Regions from separate parts of the Corynebacterium bovis DSM 20582 genome, predicted to be linked through region 1. Evidence: predicted binding sites of a transcription regulator. Region 1 holds the regulator's gene; each other region holds the start of a gene.

Region 1 (5,283 bases):
CTCGACTCCGGCGGCGGTCAAGGCGTCGACGTACTGCTGCGGGGCACCGCTGTCGGTGACGAGGACGTCGATGTCGCCCACCCCGGCGAAACTCACCAGGTAGTCACGGCCGAACTTCGTCGAGTCGCACATGGCGACGACGCTGCGGGCGTTCGTGATCATCGCCCGCTTGAGGGCCGCCTCCTTCGCGTCCGCGGTCGAGAGCCCGTGGTCCATGGTGAGCGCGTTCGTCCCGACGAAGGCGACGTCCGCGCGCATGACCCCGATGCTGCGCAGCGCGGTGTCCCCGACGACGGCCTGGGTGATCGGCCGGACCTCGCCGCCGAGCAGCTGGACGTCGGCGATCCCGGCGGCGGTGAGGCGGACGGCGGTCGGCAGGCTGTTGGTGACGATCGACCGGTGGACCGGGGCCGCCTCGGACATCGAGTGGGCGAGCATCGCGGTCGTCGTGCCGGCGTCGAGGAACACCGAGCCCCCGTCGCCGGGCAGGAACGCCGCGGCGGCCCGGCCGATCGTGACCTTGGCCTCGGTGGCGGCGTGCCGCCGCGCCTCGATGGACAGCTCCGTCGTCTGGAAGCTGTTCGTGGGCACCGCGCCACCGTGGACGCGGTGGAGGGCCCCGTCGTCGTCGAGGATCGTGAGGTCCCGGCGGATCGTCTCCGGTGTCACCCCGAACCGTTCGGCGAGCTCGACAACGGTCACCCGTCCGTGGACGGCGGTGAGGGAGGCGATCTGGCGGCGGCGTTCGTCTGAGTGCACGGGAGGTCCTGTCGTCGGGTGGGCTGGGCGCACCGCCGGTGTCCGGATGCGCGGGGAGGGACGACCCCCGAGCAGGGGACATGCCGTCATCAGGGTGTCATCGGGGGTGTCTGGGGGTCCTTGAGGGAGGACGACCACCGCACGATCCTAAGGGTGGCGGGGTCCCGACGCAGATCCGTTGACCGGGATCACGCCCGTTCGGGTGTGGTCGGGGGGCACGGACCCGGGGGTGGGGCGGTCCGTGGGTGTGGTGAGGAGGGGCGGACGACGGGGGCCGCCGAACGGGGGAGCGTGACTGCGGTGGACGGGCCTGACGGGCGGTGCCGGCGCGCAGGCCGACGGCCACCGTGACCGGGGCGTGTCGGCGGCCGGCCCCGGGGGCGGGCGGTGTGACCTGCCGTGACACCGGACCGGGTAGGGGGTGGTGAGCGGGTGGTGCGGGGGTGCCCCGGCCCCGCGTATCGTGTCGGGGAGGACCGTCGCCCCCCCCCCGGAGGCGGCGGCGATGCGTCGGGTGACCGCGCCGGACGCCGGGCGTGGACGATGTCCGGAAACCGGACATCCGGACATCCGGGCCCCCGGGCGGCCGCACGGACCGGGTCGGTGTCCCCGGACATGGCGCCGTCGTCCCCGGTCCCCACCCGGCACCCGCCCGGCACCCCCGGCACCCCGGCACCCGGGTCCACGACAGGACCCCGGGCTCACGAAAGGAAGAGGCCTCACCCATGACCGACCGACCGACCACGGAGACCGTGTACACCGGAAAGCCCGTCGTCCCCGGGGTGGCCTTCGGGCCGGCTGCGTGGGTCACCGAGCGCCCGCCGCTGCCGGAGCCGGGGGAGATGGTCCCGGAGGACCGCCGCGAGGCGGAGTTCGAGGCGTTCACCCGCGCGGTGGACGTCGTGTGTTCCCGCCTGGAGGAGCGGGCGGCGGCGGCACAGGGGCACGCGGCCGAGGTCCTCACGGCGACGGTCACGATCGCCCGGGACCGGGCGTGGGCGCGGAAGGTCCGCACGTCGGTCCGCGGGGGTCAGACGAACCTCTACGCCGTGCGCCAGGCGACCGACGACTTCGTGGAGCTGTTCCTCAAGGCCGGCGGCGTCATGGCGGAGCGGGTGACGGACCTGTGTGACGTGCGGGACCGGGTGCTGGCGGAGCTGCGGGGGGAGCCGGAACCGGGCATCCCGGACGTCGACGTGCCGAGCGTCCTGTTCGCCGACGACCTCGCACCGGCGGACACCGCGACGTTGGACACCGCGCTCATCCACGCCGTCGTCACGCGCAAGGGGGGCGCGACGAGCCACACCGCGATCATCGCGCGGCAGCTCGACCTGCCGTGCATCGTGGCGGCGGGTCATGCCGTCGACGCCGTGGCCCCGGGGGTCCCGGTGCTCGTCGACGGCGGCGACGGGGCCGTGACGACCGGGGTCGACCCGGAGGTCGCGGTGCAGAAGGTGGAGGAGTCGCGGCGGCGCGCGGCGGCTGTCGCGGCGTGGACCGGCCCGGCGGCGACGTCGGACGGTCACCGGGTGCAGCTGCTCGCGAACGTCCAGGACGGGCACGCGGCCCGGGAGGCGGCGGCGTCGGTCGCCGAGGGCATCGGGTTGTTCCGCACGGAGCTCGGGTTCCTCAGTGCGACGACGGAACCCACGGTCGACGAGCAGGCCGACCGGTACGCGGAGGTGTTGTCGGCGTTCCCCGACGGGAAGGTCGTGATCCGGACGCTGGACGCCGGGTCGGACAAGCCGGTGCCGTTCGTCAACGCCGAGGAGGAGGAGAACCCGGCGCTCGGTGTGCGGGGGTTGCGGATCGCGCGGAACAACCGGGCCCTGCTGGAGCGTCAGTTGGACGGCGTGGCGGAGGCTCTCGTGCGGGCGGACCGGTCGGCGGACGCCCAGACGTGGGTCATGGCGCCGATGGTGGCCACGGTGGCGGAGGCCCGCTGGTTCGCGGAGCTCTGCCGGGAGCGGGGGCTCACCCCGGGCGCGATGGTCGAGGTTCCCGCGGCGGCGCTCATGGCGGAGCGGATGATGCCGTACCTCGACTTCGTCTCGATCGGGACGAACGACCTCACCCAGTACACGATGGCGGCGGACCGGTTGTCCCCGTCCCTGGCGCACCTGACTGATCCGTGGCAGCCTGCGGTGCTGCGTCTGATCCACGAGACGTGCCGGGCCGGTGCGTCGACGGGCACGGCTGTCGGGGTGTGCGGCGAGGCGGCGGCGGATCCCGCCCTGGGCTGCGTGCTCACGGGCCTCGGTGTGACGTCGCTCTCCGCGGCCGCCCCGGCGTTGGGGGCGGTGGGCGTGGCCCTCGGTGAGGTCGACTTCGCCACGTGCCGTGCCGCGGCTGCGGCGGCGGTCAACGCCGACGGGGCGGACGAGGCCCGGCAGGCCGCCGCCGCGATCCTGGCGGCGCAGGCCTGAGGGTCTCCCGGGGCGGGACCCGCGACCCGGTGCGACCCGACGCCGCGGGTGGCGCGCTCACCGCGCCGCCGGGGGCGGTGTGCTCACGGGCGGGCCGGACCCCAGAGGTCGGCATGACCCCCCTGTCAGACCTTGCGCAGGTCAGACCTTGCGCAGGATCGCGACGACGCGGCCGATGATCTGCGCATCCTCGGCGGGAATCGGCTCGAACAGGTCGTTGTGGGGGATCAGCCACAGCCCCTCGCTGTCCTTCTGGAACTCCTTGACGGTCGCCTCGCCGTCGATCATCGCCGCAACGAACTCGCCGAACTCGGCGACGTTCTGCGAACGGACGGCGACCCAGTCACCGTTGAGGATGCCTGCGTCCCGCATCGACTCCCCGACCACCTGGAGCAGGAAGATCTCGCCCTGACCGACGATCTCCTCCGGCAGCGGGAAGTGCGCCTCGACATTCTGCTCCGCGAGGATCGGCGACCCGGCCGCGATGCGGCCCACGACCGGCACGAACGCCGGGGTGGGCATCGACTCGTCGACCGGCGCAGGGGACTGCCGCTGGGCCGGCCTGCGCCCGGGCTTGGTGTGGTTCGAGATCTCGTGGCTGCTGCCCTCGAACGAGCGGACGTCGACCGCCCGGGGCTTCTTGCCCTCGCGGCGGAGGAAGCCCTTCCGCTCCAGCTCGCGGAGGTGGTAGGAGACCGACGACGTCGAGTGGAGGCCGACCGTCTCGGCGATCTCCCGGATGCTCGGCGGGTAGCCGCGGAAGATCGTCGAGTCCCGGATGACCTCGAGGATGCGACGCTGCCGTTCCGAGAGTGTCGCCGAGTCCGTCGACCCGGACGCGTCCTTGCGGGGACGTCCGCGCCGCGGCGCGGGTGAGTGCTGTTCTGCCATGAGGTGTCCTTATCCGGTTGCGCTGGTCCGTCTGGGAGGGAGGGACGTCATGTGTCGGTGGTGCGGCGCCCGTCGATCCGCGTGCGCGGACCGGCGGTGGTGCCATCCCCCGTTCTGCTCCACCGGGGTTCCCTTCCCGTCGGGGTTGCGACCAGCCTACTACATCCCCCGTCACGTCATCATCCACGTGTTCGAAAAATATCGCCGACGGGGTGGACACGGGGTGTGCGTCGTGCTAACTTCCCGTTCGAACGCCGGAATGCGAACAGACGATCGAATGGTGGTGCTGCCGCGCTCCCGGTGTCCGGCCCGGGTGATCTACTCGGTGTCGACCGCGGCACAGGCCGTGGGGACGTGAACCGTTCCGACCATGACGACGGAGGAGTGACGAATGACCATCACAACCATGCAGACCAGGACCGCATCCGGACGACGGGCAGGGGTGGGGTCGCCTCTTGCCGTGTCCGCGGCGGCGGTGCGGGGTGGCGTGCTGCCGCGGCCCGTCGGGGTCCCGTCGCGCCCGCCGGTGGTCCATCCGGGCCGGGACGCGGACGGTCGACCGCGTTCGAACACCTACGGGGAGGGGCGGGGGTATGTCCCGGGGCTCGTCGACAAGCGCCGTCACCGGCTCGTCGGTCGCCGGCAGGATCTCACGTTCGGACTGCAGACGAGAAGCGGGAGGCTGCGGGCGCGGGCGCTCGCCGTGGCACAGTCCCCCGGTGCGCTGCTCGTCGGGCTGGCCGGGATCGTCCTCGCCGTCGGGATCTCGCCCGCGGTCGGCGACGCCCCGCAGGCCGACGGTCCGGTCGCGACGTCCTCGGTGACCGTCGCCCCCGGGGAGACCCTCGCGGACATTGCGCGGGACGTCGCGCCCGGTCAGCCGGAGGGGGACGTCATGGCGCGCATCGCCTCGATGAACGGTCTGGGGTCGTCCGCGCCCGGGGAGGGGGCCGTGCTCTCCGTCCCCGTGTACCGGTGAGGTGACGGGGACAGGGTCACGCGCACCGGCGAGGTGACGGGGCTCAGGTTCGCCTGGAGCGGTGTGGTGCGGCGGCGGGGACGGGCTCGCGGGCGACGGTGTCCGCGGGCCCGGCCGGCCCCGGACGGGCGCGGTCTCGGCCGGGCGGGGGAAGGCCGTCGAGCTGCTATGATGCTCGAAGATTGTGGCCGGTGCGTCGTGACCGGTGACCGGCGTGACGCGCCCGGT
Region 2 (5,283 bases), 620 kb from region 1:
GACGGTGCAGTTCACCGCGGACCCGATGCCGTCGGTGCTGCCGGGGTCGTCGCTCAACCACGCGGTGCCGTTGGTGACGAACCTGCCGCAGTCCTTCGCGTACATGCTCGACCGGTTCCGGGACGTGCCGGCCCCGTCGTCGTGCGGCGAGCTCACCTGAAGTCCCGGGAGGGGCCGCTGATCGCCCGGAGTCCGGGCACGCCCGCGATGTCGAGCGGTTCGATGAGGTCGGCGCGGACGGTCGCCGCCCCGGAGGCGTTCTCCACGATGCCCCGGACGACGACGGTCCCCGTGGCCCGGCACCGCCGCCACAGTCCCGGGCTCACCATGATGTTCGCGAGTCCGGTCTCGTCCTCGAGGCCGAGGAAGATGACGCCGCTGGCGGTGTGCGGCCGCTGCCGGTGGGTGACGACCCCGGCGACGCGGATCCGCCGCCCGTCCTCGACGGCGGTGAGCCGCGCGGCGGGGACGACGCCCCGCCGGTCGAGGTGCTCCCGGAGGAGCCGCACGGGGTGACCGTCGGCGGTGACCCCGGTCGCCGCGACGTCGGCGACGGCGAGGTCGATGGCGCTCATCCCCGGCAGGGCCGGGGCCGTGCACCCGGAGGTCCCGGGCAGCATCCCGGGGCGTTCCGTCGCCGCCGTCCCCGCGACCCACACGGCCTGGCGCCGGTCGAGGCCGAGCGAGTCCAACGCCCCGGCCCGGGCGAGCCGTTCCACCGCCGCCACCCCGAGGTCGGCCTCCCGCGCCAGGTCCGTGACCTGGGCGAACCGGCCGATGCGTTCCCGGGCGGCGACGATCCGTGCGGCCGCGGGGTCCCCGAGGCCCCGCACGGAGCCGAGGCCGAGCCGGATCGCCCCGGGGTCCGCCCCCGGGCCGGTCGCCGCGCCGCCGGGCCGTTCGACGTCCGCCTCGACGGCGGAGGCGTTGACGTCGACGGGCAGGATCGTGACGCCGTGCCGCCGGGCGTCGGCGACGAGGGACTGCGGCGAGTAGAAGCCCATCGGCTGGGAGCGCAGCAGCGCCACGCAGAACTCCGCCGGGTAGTGGTACTTGAACCACGCGGAGAAGTACACGAGCGAGGCGAAGGACTGGGCGTGCGACTCCGGGAACCCGTAGCTGGCGAAGGCGACGATCCGGTCCCACAGCCCGTCGGCGACCGACCCGGTGATGCCGTGTTCCCGCCGGAGCCCGTCGTAGAACCGGCCGCGCAGCCGGGCCATCTTCTCCGGTGAGCGTTTGGAGCCCATCGCCCGGCGCAGCGAGTCCGCCTCGGCGGGGGTGAACCCGGCGGCGTCGACGACGAGCTGCATGAGCTGCTCCTGGAACAGCGGCACGCCGAGGGTCTTCTCCAGCGCGGGGCGGAGGCACGGGTGGTCGTAGGTGACGGGTTCCTTCCCGTTGCGCCGCCGGATGTACGGGTGCACGGACCCGCCCTGGATCGGCCCGGGCCGGATGAGCGCGACCTCGACGACGAGGTCGAAGAACCGCCGCGGGCGGAGGCGCGGGAGCGTCGCCAGCTGGGCCCGGGACTCGACCTGGAACACCCCGACGGCGTCGCCGCGGCACAGCATCTCGTAGACCCCGGGGTCGTCCGGGGTGAGCCGCCACAGGTCGACGCGGCGTCCACGGTGCTCCTCGACGAGGTCGACGGCGTGGTGCAGGACCTCGAGCATCCCCAGGCCCAGCAGGTCGAACTTCACCAGGCCGACGGCGGCGCAGTCGTCCTTGTCCCACTGGACGACGGACCGGTCCTCCATCCGCGCCCACTCGGTGGGGACGACGTCGGCGATCGGCCGGTCGCAGATGACCATGCCCCCGGAGTGGATGCCCAGGTGCCGGGGTTGCCCCCGCAGCTGGTCCGCGAGGGCGAGCACCTGCTCCGGCACGGCCCCGGGGTCGTGACCGGCACCGCCATCCCGCCCGGCACCGCCATCCCGGCCACCGCGGCCGGCGCGCCCGCCGCCCTCCGCGAGCGCCCGCGTCCAGCCGTCGATCCGGCCCTGGTCGTAGCCCAGCGCCCGGCCGGCGTCGCGGAGCGCCGCCTTCCGCCGGTAGGTGATGACGTTGGCGACCTGCGCGGCGTTGTCCCGCCCGTACCGCCGGTAGACGTACTGGATGACCTCCTCCCGCCGCCCGGACTCGATGTCGAGGTCGATGTCCGGCGGCCCGTCCCGCTCCGGGGAGAGGAACCGTTCGAAGAGCAGCCCGGCCGCGACGGCGTCGACGTTCGTCACCCCGAGGGCGAAGCACACCGCCGAGTTCGCCGCCGACCCCCGGCCCTGGCACAGGATCCCGGACTCGTGGCAGAAGTGCACGATGTCGTGGACGATGAGGAAGTACCCGGGGAAGCCCAGGTCACCGATGACCCCGAGTTCCCTGTCGATGACGGCCCACGCCCGCGGCGCGTCCTCCCGGGTGCCGTAGCGTTCCCGCGCCCCGGCCTCCGTGAGCTCCCGCAGCCGGTCGGCCTCCGTGCTGCCGTCCGGCACGGGCAGCCGCGGCAGCCCGGGCGCGACGAGGTCGAGGGTGAACGCGCACTCCTCCGCGAGCGCGACCGTCGCCCCGACGGCGTCCCGCAGCCACGCGCAGTCCCCGGCGAGCGCGAGGAGCTCCTCCCCGGACCGCAGCCACGACCCGCCCGCCGGGTGGGTCCGCGGGGAGGCCGCCCCGACGTCCTCGCGGACGTGCAGCGCGGTCTTCGCGGCGGAGAGCCGCGCCCGCCCCGGTGACGCGCACGTCGGCAGGGCCGTCACGATCTCGCGGAGCCCGAGGCGCCCGGCGACGGCGTGCAGCGTGGCGTTGTCGTCCACGTCCGCCGGGTCCATCGTCTGCCGGAGCTCGACGACGCACCGGTCCGCACCGAAGAGCTCGACGAGCCGGTCCGCCCGCCCTGCCCAGGAGGGGTCGACGACGACCGTCCAGTGCCCCCCCGCCTGCACGGCGAGCTCCTCCAACGGCGGGTAGACCGCCCCGTCCTTGTCCCGGACGGCCATCTTCGCCGCCGTGACCGCGCGGGAGGCCCTGCGGTAGCCTTCCTGTCCCCGGCAGATCACCGTCAGCGGCGGGTCACCGGTCCCGTCGACCGACAGTTCGACACCGAAGACGGTCCCCACGCCCGCCTCCGCCGCCGCGACCGCGGTGCGGGCGGCGCCGTAGAACCCGTCCCGGTCCATGAGACAGAGGACCGTCACGCCGAGCTCGGCCGCCGCCGCGACGTACTCCTCCGGGTCACTGGCCCCGCGGAGGAAACTGTAGGAGCCGGCCGCATGGAGCTCCGCCGCCGGATGCGCGCACGTCACCGCCGGGGTGAGGGGTACGTCGTCCCCCTCACCCCCACCACCCCGCACCGCGCCGGACCCCGCCCGGCGACCCGCGACCCCACCGGGAACGAGGGTCCCGGCCCCCTCACCGGAGAGGATCCGTTCCAGCTGCGACCACCTGAGCGGGGCAGCGTTCGAGAAGCCTGCCATGCCGCCACCCTACACCACCGCCGCCCGCGATTCGAACCTGTGATCGAGAGATCCACCCGGCCGCCCACCCACACCACACCCACGCCACACCCACCGGCCCCCCGCACCACACCACATCCACCCGCGCCCCGCGCGCGCACCTCCCCTCCCCCGGATCCACCGTCGGATCCACCGCCCCCGCGCCCCGCGCACGCACCTGCCGCACCCCCGCCCCCACCTCCCCCGCACCCCCGCCGGGCAGCAACTAGACAGAGTTGTCCATCCTTGCTTACGGGTGCTAGCGTGAGCGACCACATACCACGCCCACCTGCACCGGTGCCACGCACCGGACGGTGCCGCGTCCCCCACACCCCGCACACAGGAGAAAGCCCGTGTCCCACCGCCGCCCCCTCATCCGCACCGTCACCGCCGGCGTCGTCGCCCTCGCCTCGGCCCTCAGCCTCGCCGCCTGCATGGACGACGGCACCACCCCCGGCGACGGCGGGGACACCCCCATCCGCATCGGCGCCACCGAGGCGGACAAGAGCCAGTGGCAGGTCTTCAAGAAGAAGGCAGAGGAGGCCGGGGTGAAGGTCGACATCGAGTCCTTCACCGACTACACCCAGCCCAACCGCGCGCTGGGCCAGGGCGACATCGACACGAACCAGTTCCAGCACATCCAGTTCCTCGCGAAGTACAACGTGGAGTCCGGGGACACCCTCGTCCCCGTCGGCGCGACGGAGATCTTCCCCCTCGGCCTGTACACCAAGGGCGACCGCTCCGTCTCCGCCGTCGCCGCCGCGGGCCGCGTCGCGATCCCGAACGACCAGACCAACCAGGGCCGGGCCATCAACGTCCTCGCCTCCGCCGGCCTCGTCACCCTGAAGAGCAAGGACAAGCTCACCCCGACCCCGGCCGACATCGACACCGGCCGGTCGAAGGTCACCGTCGTCCCGGTCGACGCCGCGCAGACCGCCACCGCCTTCAACGACGGCACCCCCGCGGTCATCAACAACAACTTCCTCAGCGCCGCGGGCGTCACCGCCGCCGACGCCGTCGCGAAGGACGACCCCAAGCAGGAGTCCGCGAAGCCGTACATCAACGTGTTCGTCACCACCGAGGCCCGCAAGGACGACCCGACGATCGCCAAGCTCGTCGAGATCTGGCACGACCCCGAGGTGCAGAAGGCCGTGTCCGCCGACTCCCAGGGCACCGCCGTCGAGGTGAACACCTCCCCCGAGGAGCTCCGGCAGATCCTGCGGGAGACCGAGGACAAGTTCCGCGCCGAGAGCAACTGACGCGCCGGAGCCCCCGCCCGACCCCGACCTCACCTCTAGGACGATGATGAGCGAACCAGCACTCCGCACCGGGACCCGACCGGACGCCCGCACCGGCACCTCCGTCGAGTTCCGGAACGTCACGAAGACCTTCCACCAGGGCCGGAAGGAGGTCACGGCCCTGGACGACGTCAGCGTCACCATCCCCTCCGGCAGCATCGTCGGGGTCATCGGGTACTCCGGTGCCGGGAAGTCGACGCTGGTCCGGCAGATCAACGGCCTGGACAAGCCCACGTCCGGCCAGATCCTCCTCGACGGGCGGGACATCGTCCCCGTCCGGGAGGCCGGGCTGCGCGCCCTGCGCGCCGACATCGGCATGATCTTCCAGCAGTTCAACCTGCTGAGCTCCCGCACGGTCGAGGGCAACGTCGCCTACCCCCTGGAGGTCCGCGGGGTCGGGCGGGCGGAGCGCCGCCGCCGCGTCGCGGAGATGCTGGACTTCGTCGGCCTGGGCGACCGGGGAAAGGCCTACCCGGACCAGCTCTCCGGCGGCC
Region 3 (5,283 bases), 420 kb from region 1:
GGCCCCTCAGCTGGTGTCCGTCTCCAGGGGGAAACGCCGTCCCCCGCGGGTGGACACCCGCCGGGCGGCGCGGACCCGGACCGGGGCGGACCGCGGGTTGCGTTCGACCTCCGCGGCGTCGGCCTGTTCCGCACCCCGGGTGAGCAGCTCGAAGGGGGCCTCGGAGCCCGGCAGTTCGACGGGCAGTCCGGCGGGTGTCGTGGACGTGCTGAGCGTCGTCAGCGCGCGCTTGACGATCCGGTCCTCGAGGGACTGGTAGCTCATGAACACCGCGACGCCCCCGACGTGGAGCCGGGACGTCGCCGCGGGGATCACCGCGCGCAGCGAGTCGAGCTCCGCGTTGACCTCGACGCGCAGGGCCTGGAACGTGCGCTTCGCCGGGTGCCCCCCGGTCCGCCGCGACGCGGCGGGGATGACGCGGTAGAGGAGCTCGACGAGACGCGCCGAGGTCGTGAACGGCTCGTCCTCCCGCTCCCGGAGGACGGCCGAGGCGATCTTCCCGGCGAACCGTTCGTCGCCGTAGGTCTTGAGCACCCGCGCGAGGTCACCGTGCGAGTACGTGTTGAGCACGTCCGCCGCGGTCAGCGGCGTCTCCGGGTCCATCCGCATGTCGAGCGGGGCGTCCATGCGGTAGGCGAAGCCGCGCTCCCCCTGGTCGAGCTGCATGGACGACACGCCGAGGTCGAAGAACGCCGCGGAGACCCCGGTCTCCCGGACGTCGACCGGGAGGGCGCCGTCCGCGGTGAGCCCGGCCAGCGCGGCGTCGAGACCGTCGAACCTGGTCCGGACGGGGCGGAACCTGTCACCGAACCGGGACAGGCGGGCCGACGCGTCCCGCAGGGCGGCGGGGTCACGGTCGAGGCCGACGACGGTGGCCGTGGGGAAGGCCTCGAGGAAGGCCTCGGCGTGGCCGCCGGCGCCGAGCGTGCCGTCGATGATGACGGGGTGCTCCGGGGCGTCGGGGGCCCCGACGCCGACGCCGACGAGCTCCACCATCCGGTCCCGCATGACCGGGACGTGCCCGTGCGGGCCCGCCACGGTGCCGCTCCGGTCCCGGGATGTCGCCGTGTCGTCCATGTCCGCCTCCTCTCCGTGCTCGGTGGTCGCTGTCTGTCAGGTCCGTCGGTGCTGCGCTCCGGTCCGCCGGGGCCGGTCGGGCCCCGGGGTCCGGGAGTGTGGACAGGGCCTCACCTGCGCGGGGCCGGTTTGATGTCGGGGAAGTACATCAAACCGGGTCGTCCGCGCAGGTGAGGGCCTGCACACACCCCTCACACCCCTCACAGGAAGGCGCTCAGCACGTCGTCGTCACCCTCGGAGAAGTCCTCCTCGTGCTCCGTGCGGTACCGCTCCCAGGCGTCCGCGTCCCAGATCTCGAGGAAGTCCACCGACCCCGTGACGACGCACTCCTTGCGCAGTCCCGCGTAGTCACGGTGCCCCGGGGACAGTGTGATCCGGCCCTGGCTGTCCGGCGTCTGCTCGTCCGCGCTGGCCGCGAGGTTCCGGACGAAGGCCCGCGCCCGCGGGTTCGTCCGCGACGCCGCCGCCGCGTTCCGCGCCCTGACCAGGAACTCGTCCCGCGGGTACACCGCGAGGCTGTGGTCCTGTCCCTTGACGACCATGAGGCCGTCGGAGAGCTCGTCACGGAACTTCGCGGGCAGCGTCAGCCGGCCCTTGTCGTCGAGCTTCGGGGTGAAGGTGCCGAAGAACACGCCTGCGGCTCCTTCCCCGTCGGTCCGTGTCCCGCGCCGGAGGGGGCTCCGGCCGTGGTGGTTCTTCTCTGTGGTTGTGCCCCGTGCTGGTGCCGCGGGGATGGTCTGTCAGTCCGGTTCCGGGTGCGGTGACGCTGGCGATCCGCCACCTGCACTCCAGTGCGCCCCACAATACCCCACTCTCCCCCACAAAAGCGACAGCTTTCGGCGTGCCGTCTCGTTCCCGACGCACGCAACAGCCGGTGACCAACGAACTCCCGGCGACACGGAGTGGGGTGACCGCCCTGACGACACCCCGGCCCGGGTCGCCGCACCCTCACAGCACACGCCGAGACCGGCCACGGTTCCTGCGCGGACCCGCCGCTACCGCCGCCCGAGGAGCCTCCGCGACCGGGCCGTGGGGGAAAGTGGGGGATGCGGGGACGGCGGGGAACGGCCGGCGCAGCACGGTCGACCCCCGCCGTCCCCGGACACCCCGGCCCCACCGACCGGCACCCCGCCCCGGCCGACTCTCCCCCGTCCCGGACACCCCGCCCCGGCCGACTCTCCCCCGTCCCGGGCACCCGGCCCGGCCGACTCTCCCCCGTCCCGGACACCCCGCCCCCGAACACCCCCGACACAGCGACAGGCCCCGGGGTGTGAACCCCGGGGCCTGTCGTCCCGTCGCCTCAGCGGATCACTGGAAGCGGCGGCGGAAGCTCTCCTCCATCCGGTCGGACAGCCCGCCGGTCCGGCCGGCCGGCCGGCTCCCCGACGCCGCCGCAGCACGGGCCCGGCGCGCCCGACGCCCGGTGGGCGCCGTACCCCCAACCCCCGACGTCGCACGGAAGCCCATGAGCCCGCCGCCGAACATGACGAGGAAGCCGACGGCGCTGAGGATGACGAACGCGAGGTTGTTCTGCGCGAGGATCACTCCCCCGATCAACGCGAGCAGCCCCAGCAACATGACCGCCGCCACCCGGACGGTCAGGTGAAATCCGCCGCCCCCTGTCGCACGGGCCTGCGTCCCGAACCGCGGGTCCTCGGCGATCAGCGCATTCTCGATCTCCTCGAGCATGCGACGTTCCTGCTCAGACAGTGCCACTGCCAACCTCCCCACGGTGTCGTGGATTCCGCGGGGACCCTGGTGCGTCCCCGTCCTGTAATGCATCAACGGACGGGACGGCCGAATTGTTCCGGCCGCCGTCCTCCGTCGCGCCACCGGACCGATCCTACCCCCACGTCACCGCCCCGGGACCGGGACGCCCACACCGCTGTCCCCCACCCCCTGCCGTCACGCCACCACCGGCAGGTACCCGCACTCACCCCGGGCGTCGTCGACCAGCAGACACGCGTCCCGGTAGACCTCCGCGACCGCCTCGTCCCCGAGCCCGCGCTCCAGCCCCAGCTCCACCCGGTTCGTGAACCGCGCGTGCGCCTCGAACCGCCGCGCCCACATCTCCTTCTCCGGCAGGAGGGCGCGCAGCCTGCTCCACGCGCTGCCCGCCGGCATCCGCCGGCGCCCGTCGCGGGCGGACTCGATGAGCGCCCCGGCGGCCCGGCACGCCGCACGGTAGGCGAACACCACCGCGTCGTCCCGCGACGCCGCGGTCCGCGACGCCTCCAGGAGCCGCTCCGCCTCATCGAGGAAGGCCGCCGGTCCGACCTTCCCCCGCCGCCGCATCACCCGTACCTGTGCCGTCATGTCCGTCACCCCGTCCTTCTTCCGTCTCGTCCGCCGGTCGCCGGTCCACGCCGCCCGGCCCGCCACCCGTGGTGCCGTCGCCCGTGAGCTGCCGTTCCGGGGAGCCCCCGGTACCCGGGACGTTACGACCACCACCGGACACCCCCTCCCGCCCCACCGCCCACACTCGAACATCCGTTCGAATTCAGGGGTTCCGGACCGCCGGGCCACGGCGTTTGGCACGATGGACCGCGTGACCCCGACCCCTCCCGGCACCGCCGTGTCCGTGTGCCCGCTCGACTCCGCGGGCTTCACCCGGCGCGTCGACGACCTCATCGCCGTCCACCTCGCGGCGATGGACTACCCCACGGCGTACTTCGACGAACGCCGGTCCCTGTGGCTCACGAACGCCCGGCAGCACCAGTTCACCTGCGAGGTCGCCGTCGCCCACCCGGAGTCCGCCGACCCGGACCCGGCGGACCGCACCCAGCGGATCGTCGGGGTCGCCTTCGCCTTCCGCGGCCACCGGGCGACCTGGTGGTACCGGGAGGTCCACCGGGGGCTCACCGCGGGCGGACACAGCCCGCGCGACGCCGGCGCACTGCTCCGCGACTACTCCGAGATCTCCGAGGTCCACGTGCACCCCCGGGCCCAGGGGCTGGGGATCGGACGCGTGATGCTCACCCGGCTCCTCGAGCGGCTGACCACCCCGGTGGCGCTGCTGTCGACCCCGGAGGTCCCCGACGAGGCGAACGCGGCCTGGCACCTCTACCGTCGCCTCGGGTTCACCGACGTCCTGCGGGACTTCCACTTCGCCGGCGACGACCGGGGGTTCGGCGTCCTCGGCGTCGTCACCCCCGCCGGGCGGCGCCTCCGGGACCGGACCCGCCGCCGCTGACCCCCTCCCGTGCCGGGCGCACGGTCACCGCCCGGGTCGCACGGGCCACCGCGCGGTCAGCGCACGGCGTCCTGCCCCCACTGCGGACCCCACGCCGGCGCCATGCCGAGGTTGTGGAGGACCTCCTGGGTGGCCCGCGGGTGGTTCATCGTCATGAAGTGCAGGTCGGGGACCCCTTCGGCGATGAGCCGCTCGGCCATCGTCGTCGTCAGCTCGATCCCGACCTCCCGGACGGCCGGGCGGTTGGCCTCCTCGTCCCCCGCCGCGGCCCGCAGGAGCCGCCGCTCGAGTTCGGCGGGCAGCGCCGCCCCGGCGAGCTCCATCTGCCGCCGGACGGACCGGAGCGAGGTGATGGGCATGAGCCCGGGGATCACGGGCTTCGCGCCGTGCTCGGGGTCCGCCGCGGCGAGCCGGTCGCGCAGGCGGAGGTAGTGGTCGACGTCGAAGAACATCTGGGTGATGGAGTACCGCGCCCCGGCCCGGAGTTTCGCGAGCGTGTGGCGGGTGTCCTCCTCGAGGTCCCGCGCCCGGTGGTGCCCCTCGGGGAACGACGCGACGCCGATGTCGAAGTCCTCGCACCCGGGCTCGGAGCGGACGAGGTCGATGAGTTCACTGGCGTAGTTCAACCCACCGTCCGTCGGGACCCAGTCCCCGAGCGGGTCGCCCGGCGGGTCCCCGCGCAGGGCGAGGAGGTTCGTCAGCCCCTGGTCGGCGAAGTCCCGCAGGATCGCGCGCAGCTCGTCGCGGGTGTGGTCGACGAGCGTGAGGTGGACGAGGGTCGTCAGCGGCTTCCGCGCGAGCTGCCGGGCGACCCGCAGCGTCCGGCGCCGGCTCGACCCACCGGCGCCGTAGGTGACGGACACGAAGCTGGCCCCGAGATCGTGGAACGCCTCGGCGGCGTTCCAGAGCCGGGTCTCGGCGGCGTCGTCCCGCGGCGGCATGAACTCCACGGAGAAGGGCACCCTGCCCGGGGTCGTGAAGGTCAGGGTGTCCGAGACGGCGATCTGGTGGCT

Evidence for each region. The regulator LexA, encoded in region 1, represses DNA repair genes until DNA is damaged. The targets are predictions, from matches to a motif close to CGAACANNTGTTCG.
Region 2: a site for LexA is predicted at 3,506-3,519, ahead of CBOVI_RS02340 (error-prone DNA polymerase). Genes of this name have one in related genera too.
Region 3: a site for LexA is predicted at 3,561-3,574, ahead of CBOVI_RS06655 (SAV_6107 family HEPN domain-containing protein). Genes of this name have one in related genera too.

The regions. Positions count from the first base shown of each region.
Region 1 covers NZ_CP047187.1:1,221,730-1,227,012, forward strand. Annotated here, with positions in the region: gene CBOVI_RS04840 (DeoR/GlpR family DNA-binding transcription regulator) at 1-759, opposite strand, end outside; gene CBOVI_RS04845 (phosphoenolpyruvate--protein phosphotransferase) at 1,485-3,185, shown strand; gene lexA (transcriptional repressor LexA) at 3,327-4,076, opposite strand; gene CBOVI_RS04855 (LysM peptidoglycan-binding domain-containing protein) at 4,468-5,055, shown strand.
Region 2 covers NZ_CP047187.1:602,241-607,523, reverse strand. Annotated here, with positions in the region: gene CBOVI_RS02345 (lipase family protein) at 1-160, shown strand, start outside; gene CBOVI_RS02340 (error-prone DNA polymerase) at 153-3,473, opposite strand; gene CBOVI_RS02335 (MetQ/NlpA family ABC transporter substrate-binding protein) at 3,845-4,750, shown strand; gene CBOVI_RS02330 (methionine ABC transporter ATP-binding protein) at 4,797-5,283, shown strand, end outside.
Region 3 covers NZ_CP047187.1:1,640,660-1,645,942, forward strand. Annotated here, with positions in the region: gene rsmH (16S rRNA (cytosine(1402)-N(4))-methyltransferase RsmH) at 7-1,077, opposite strand; gene mraZ (division/cell wall cluster transcriptional repressor MraZ) at 1,278-1,709, opposite strand; gene CBOVI_RS06650 (DUF3040 domain-containing protein) at 2,386-2,793, opposite strand; gene CBOVI_RS06655 (SAV_6107 family HEPN domain-containing protein) at 2,983-3,393, opposite strand; gene CBOVI_RS06660 (GNAT family N-acetyltransferase) at 3,617-4,270, shown strand; gene metF (methylenetetrahydrofolate reductase [NAD(P)H]) at 4,327-5,283, opposite strand, start outside.